Regions from separate parts of the Shewanella sp. SM74 genome, predicted to be linked through region 1. Evidence: riboswitches for the same ligand, from Rfam matches in the RefSeq annotation. Region 1 holds a riboswitch; the other holds the start of a gene.

What was found. Region 1 has a riboswitch for thiamine pyrophosphate ahead of thiC (phosphomethylpyrimidine synthase ThiC). Riboswitches for the same ligand answer to the same signal wherever they lie in the genome.
Region 2: linked by a shared signal. The riboswitch ahead of L5M49_RS00555 (TonB-dependent receptor) and the one ahead of thiC (phosphomethylpyrimidine synthase ThiC) in region 1 are both predicted to bind thiamine pyrophosphate.

What each region holds. Positions count from the first base shown of each region.
Region 1 is NZ_JAKKRZ010000001.1:393,826-397,252, forward strand. It holds gene L5M49_RS01745 (hypothetical protein) at 1-1,311, shown strand, start outside; TPP riboswitch at 1,479-1,577, shown strand; gene thiC (phosphomethylpyrimidine synthase ThiC) at 1,779-3,427, shown strand, end outside.
Region 2 is NZ_JAKKRZ010000001.1:117,485-120,911, reverse strand. It holds gene L5M49_RS00555 (TonB-dependent receptor) at 1-1,246, opposite strand, end outside; TPP riboswitch at 1,301-1,439, opposite strand; gene L5M49_RS00550 (Crp/Fnr family transcriptional regulator) at 1,637-2,317, shown strand; gene tsgA (MFS transporter TsgA) at 2,385-3,427, opposite strand, start outside.

The DNA of each region.
Region 1 (3,427 bases):
GAGACTTTTATCGCCTTTGATCATCAGCTCGGTAAACTGGATGCTGCTCAAACGCCTGTTTTTACCACTAATGCGGAGCCATTAGCGTTCAATAGCGGTGCAGGCTTTTTAGTCACTGAGCATGACACCCAAGCTATAGACCAAGAGCAAGCCCAAGCTATAGACCAAGAGCAAGCCCAAGCTATAGACCAAGAGCAAGCCCAAGCTATAGACCAAGAGCAAGCCCAAGATTTGGTACTGCAAGAAATCCGTGCTGAACATCAACATCAAGATAAATTGGTTCCTGAGTCTGAATCCAAATTTGAACTGTCTTGTACGGCACAAACCAGTGCTCAGGCATTAGGGACGGGATCAGTTTTGCGTGCTCGTCAGCCATATTTCAAAGGATTAAGTCTGTTATTTTTTGTGATCTTAGTGCATGTGTGTTTATTTTTACTTATCTGCATTTTGTGGCGTCCGCAGCTAAATCCCTTTGGATTGAAGGAAATAGAAAGCCGTGGCCCTAAAGTGGCAGCGATCAAGGCTTACTTTATTTATGCTCCCGCGGTAGAGAAAGCCAAAACCTCAGAGTCCGAAACTGAGATCAAGGCCGAGGATAAGACTGAAGCGACAAATTCTGTTACGCCTACAATTGTTCCCACACCTCAAACTCAAGTGAAGCCTCTGCCAATACTTGAAAAGGTCATGCCTGAAACAATAGCACCAGAAAAGGCCTTCTCTGAAAAAGTAGAGTCGGAAAAAGTGAACCCAGATACGGTTAAACCGGACATCACTCAATCGAGCCAATCTCAATCAAGTGCCCAAAGTGAAGTACAGCCCGCTGAAGTGACGACAAAAAAACCAACTAATACGCTTGATACCACAGAAATAAAGCCGCAGCTTGGCGCTAAGAGCTCGCCTGCAGCAGAAGGTGAGAGCACAATAGCGACAAGCTCAAGCATGAGTTTATTCACCCAGCAATATTTTGAACGTCAGCGCGAGCAAGCGCTCGATGCTCTCGTCATTGAACAGGCCGATAAGTTCACCCGGAAATCGAATATGAGTGAAATGAGCCCAGAGATGGAGGTGCTATTTGTCCCTAATGCTGATGATTTCGGTGGCACAACGAGTCTAGATTTACCCTTAGACCCAAATCGTATTGTGCGTAAAGGGGATACTTGTTATCGCGTGGTACAAGTCGGCACTCAAGTTAATCCTAACGCCGAAAATTTAGGTTTTCCCATTAACTGCAGTGGCAAAAAAATCAATCAAGCTATTGATGATGCCATTCAATCTCGATTAAACAAAATGATACTCAAACCCCATAAATAGTGACTTTCTTTTATGATTTATTTTCATGCTAATTATATCTTTTTTAGTTTAATTTTATTTAATCAATTAAAAACAATTAATTATGAATCTTTATTTTGGATTGGTGGTTAAGATTTTTAATTGCTTTTTTCCTTGTTTGTTGCTGCCGCTTCTGTCTATACTGCGCACTCATCTTGTCGGAGTGCCTCTTGGCTGAGACCGTTTATTCGGGATCCGTTGAACCTGATCAGGTTAAAACCTGCGAAGGAAACAAGCGTAATAACACACATTAAATCGCCAAAATAGACTGCTTGAACACCTGTTTACTCAGCTGTGTTTTAAGCCTTAATTTTTAGATTTAATCGTTATTGAGCAGGGTAACTCAATTTTTGAAGCCAGTGTTGGCCACAAAAGTTGATTGCCATGTCCAGCTATCAACAACTCAATTCTCCAGACAAGCAACTCCATTTTTTAACGTGAGATTGCTTATGTCCAGTTCAAACTCAAACCCTGCTGTAGCTGCCAATGCGATAGAAATCACAGCGCCAGAATCGACAATCCCTAATAAATCGGCTGAGTCTCGTCAATCAATCGTGCCTAAGGCGCCGAATCGCCGCGAAACTCGCGCGCAGGCTCAAGCCTTTATCGATACGTTAGCGCCACTGCAACATCCTAATTCACAAAAGATTTATCTTGAAGGTCCCAGTGCCGATATACGCGTTGGCATGCGGCAGATTCTGCAGACTGACACGCTGGTGGGCGGAACAGATGATGCGCCTATCATGGAGAAAAATCCGCCAATCCGAGTGTACGATTGCGCCGGACCTTATTCCGATCCTGAGGCCGACATTAATGTGCGTCTAGGTCTTTGTAAATTAAGACAAAACTGGATCCTAGCCCGCAACGACACAGAGCAATTACCCTGCGCTACATCGGATTTTACCCAACAAAGGCTCGCCGATGACGGTTTAGACCATCTGCGTTTTGAGGCAGGTTCGAGTGCAATTGTCCGCCCACGCAGAGCGCTGCAGGGCAAACGAGTCAGTCAATTACACTATGCCCGTCAAGGGATTATCACGCCAGAAATGGAATATGTGGCGATCCGCGAGAACATGGCACTTGCGCAAGTACAGGATGAAATCCTCAATCGTAAAGCCAAGGGCGAAGCTTTTGGTGCCTTAGTTGGCGAACCGATTACCGCCGAATTTGTCCGCGCCGAAGTTGCCCGTGGCCGCGCGATTATTCCGCTGAATATTAACCATCCCGAAGCAGAACCTATGATCATAGGGCGTAACTTTCTGGTGAAGGTGAACGCCAATATCGGTAATTCTACGGTGACGTCTTCCATCGAGGAAGAAGTGGAAAAGCTCGTCTGGTCAACCCGTTGGGGCGCGGATACTGTCATGGATTTATCCACGGGTCGTTATATCCACGAAACCCGCGAATGGATCATCCGTAACTCGCCAGTGCCCATCGGCACAGTGCCGATTTATCAAGCGCTGGAGAAAGTGAACGGCGTGGCAGAGGATTTAACCTGGGAAGTGTTCCGCGATACCTTGATTGAACAAGCTGAGCAAGGTGTTGATTACTTTACGATTCATGCTGGTGTACTGCTTCGTTATGTGCCGATGACGGCTAAACGCGTCACTGGGATCGTTTCCCGCGGCGGTTCAATCATGGCCAAATGGTGCTTGAGCCATCATAAGGAAAACTTCCTCTACAGCCATTTTCGTGAGATCTGTGAGCTTTGCGTCGCCTACGATGTATCCCTGTCTTTAGGTGATGGTATGCGTCCAGGCTCGATTGCCGACGCTAATGATGCAGCCCAGTTTGCAGAGCTTGAAACCTTAGGTGAGCTAGTCAAAATCGCGTGGGAATACGACGTACAAACCATTATCGAAGGGCCGGGACATATCCCGATGCAGCTCATTAAAGAGAACATGGACAAGCAGTTAGTTCACTGCGACGAAGCGCCGTTTTACACCCTTGGCCCACAAATCACCGATATCGCACCTGGGTATGATCATTTCACCTCCGGCATAGGCGCGGCCATGATCGCTTGGTACGGCTGCGCTATGTTGTGTTATGTCACGCCAAAAGAACACTTAGGATTACCGAATAAACAAGATGTTAAGCA
Region 2 (3,427 bases), 280 kb from region 1:
TATTGTATTCAGAATACAATTGGTTATCTTCTTTCAGATTCATGGCATACACACCAAGCAACCAATCAGTACTCTCTGCAAAAATACGGCCCTGCTCGGTAGAAGTTAGGCGAAACTCCTGCGACGCGGTTTTACGCTGACCCGTTTTATCCCAAAAATAATCGTATTGGCACGGCGCCAGATTGCCATTGTCATCATTACATTGCTTAGAGGCCCAATATTCTGAGTTAGCCCAATCGCCATCGTAACTGTAATGGTGATCGGTATTGGCAAAAGAGGTTAACGAAGTTAATTCGAAGTTTTCTGCGCCAGAATAGGTCGCTTTAAAACCCGCGCCTGTGGTGCGCTGACTATCAACACCCGGTTGATCCGATGTTGTCTGAGTTGGTGAATTGGTTAAACTCCACACATCATAGCCATTATCAAAATCGGCATGCAGCACAGTTAAATCAAACTGCAAATCATCTGTCGCATACCAGCGCAGCTTAGCGCGGCCGCTGAATTCATCGCGACCATTGGTATCATCACGGCCTAAATACAGGTTATCGTGGTAACCATTTTGCTGATGTTGCTGCATTGACACACGATAAAGCAGCTTGCCAGAATCAGTTAATGGGCCAGAACTGAAACCGCTAAAAGTGCGTAAATCATCATCGCCTAACGACACTTCGCCGCCATGCTCAAACACATCAGTTGGATCGTTACTCTTCAGATAAATCAATCCCGCTAAGGCATTCGCGCCGTAACGCGTCCCCTGCGGTCCACGAAGCACTTCGACCTGCTGTAGATCGTACATGCTCGACACCATACCAATACCGGATAAATCGATATCATCTATGATGTAACCCACGGAAGAATTAGGTGCGCCTTGGTATTGTTCCTGCTCTCCTACACCGCGAATTTGAAAATATTTCGGCCGCGAGCTTCCACCTGACCAGTTAAAATTGGCGATAGAATTAAGCAGATCTTCAAAGTGTTGCGCACTTTCATCTTGAATTTTTTGACTGTCGATAACGGTAATGCTGGAGGGCATTTTTTCTAAGCTTGAACTGCGAAAATCCGCCGTCACCACCATGACTTCCATCTCAGTGCTGGGATCGGGTTTATCGATAGCGTCGGTTTGTGCAAAAACAGGGGTGCTCAGCGCTGCGGCGATGGCTAACGCCAGCGGCGCTCGGGCTAAAAATAAGCTTGGCGATACGGTTGAGAATGGAGATTGATGGTTTGACGTTTTACGGTTTAACATAGGACCTCAAATATAATGTTTGAGATCCGGCAACGAATAAGCGATTCAGAAGTGTGCTGTTGATTGGCCCATTCCTACGCCGGTATTAGCCGGATCAGGTTCTAAGGGTTCGTCAGATGACATCTCAGTTTGCAGCCGTTAACGTTAAAATCAGAGTAACATTAATGCACAACAAACACCCCTTGGCGGCGCCTAGTATACATGACGGAAATAAAAAGTGGGCACTCTTATCTCTGCGATTCAATTAAATGTCGCGAAAACCACTGCCCTTCAGTTCGTATGATGAAAATATCTTTAGTAGCCGCCTAAATCCTTTCGTCCATTTGACCGCCTATCATGATAATGCTATAGAAGGTCGCAATTTCGAACACAGTAAGAGGATCATAGTCGATGCAGCTAAAACCTTTATCGAAAGGACGTTATAGCCAGCGATGGGAGCAAGACTATCCACTTATTGAAGCGGTTGTACTTAGCTGTATCAGCGAAATAAAAATGCTCAAAAAAGGCGCTCACCTCATGATGCAGGGGGAAGCGATGGCATCACTTGTATTGGTGAAGCAAGGTCGCGTATCACTCGGCCATACCGCGAGAAATGGTCGGTGTTTTCAATTAGGTACTATTGATTGTGATTCACAGCTGTTTGGCGAAATGGAGTTCTTCACCCAGTACCATTGTCAACTAGACATTATTGCCAGTGAACCCTTAGAAATCATGTTGATTAGCGCTGAAAAACTACAACATTGCCTAGGTCAGCATCCTCAACTCGCGCTATTTTTCGCTAGTGCAATTGCGATTGACTACCAAGACACAGTGGATATTTTTACTCGGCGACTGCTCTATCCCATCAGTTATAACGTGGCATTTGATATTTATCATGAATACTTAAATGACTTGCCCGTAGATGGCTTTAGTAAACGCTATTTAGAGGCTGAACGATTTGGTACTACCGACCGAGTCTACCGTCGGGCACTACAAAATCTTGAGGAACGAGGCTTAATTGAGCGGAAAAAAGATGGCATTCGGATTTGTGATCTCAACGCACTCAAGAAATTTGTTGAAGCAGGTATATAACCGCTTTCAACATAACCCACACTCGACTTAATTTAACAACCGAGTGTGGGATGCATGCACAGGTAAATTAACTTACCGATGGCGAGTGTTGTTCCATAGCCGATTTCATCCGACTTGAAACGATCAATAGCATAAATATCGCTGCGTAAAGCAGAGGTATCACATACATCACTGTTTGTAATCCGATAATACGTTCAAAGAAAGAACTGATGGCTGGGCTAAACATCGCCCCTGCACTTCCACTAATAAGAATATATGACACATTTTTGCTACTGGCTTTTTTTACAAAAGACACGCCATAAGCAATAAATGCATTATAAAGAGCAGCACACACAAAACCGTAACCATAGGTTAAATAAGCTATCCAATTAAGATTATTGGTACTGACAATGGCAGCGGTGATCACCATAGCTAAAGCAATAATACCAACTAAGAAATGGTGAATCTTTACACGAGTCACAATCACAGTCGAAATTAACGCCCCAATTAGCGCAGCGGACCAATACTGGGTAATAATATTACCGGCATCTTCAAACGGAATATCAAATTTTTGTTTTACAAATAAAGGTGCCCAAGTTAAAAAAGTATATAAAGCCAGCATTCCTAAAAATAAACCAATACCTCCACTAATAATACCGAGATTCCATTCAGACTGTTGTTTCTCTTGTGTTGTAGAAGATTGCTCGCAAATAGAGAAATGAGTGAACAAGGTAATAATGACTGTAACGAACGCCACTAAACCTACGGCTAAATAGCTATAACTCCATGATAATGAACTTGTTAATGCATAAGTCGTTATCAATGGAAAAATAACGCCTGCAATATTAAACGTCGCATCTTGCACCACTAACATTGTGCTTTGTAATTTCTCTTGCCACACAGACACCACAATCGTACCAGCAATACATAGACCGATACCGCCACAAAAACCAATTAAGGTCATTGCTACCATCACAACTTGTAGGGAACTGGTTAGATGTAAAGCCAGAGCAGAAAGAGCAACCAGACTGTAACTTATCAAGGTCATTCTTTTGATACCCATTTTTTCAATAAAGAAAAATGCTGCAATCGTCCCCGCGAGTGCACCACCATTGAGCAATGAAAAGATTG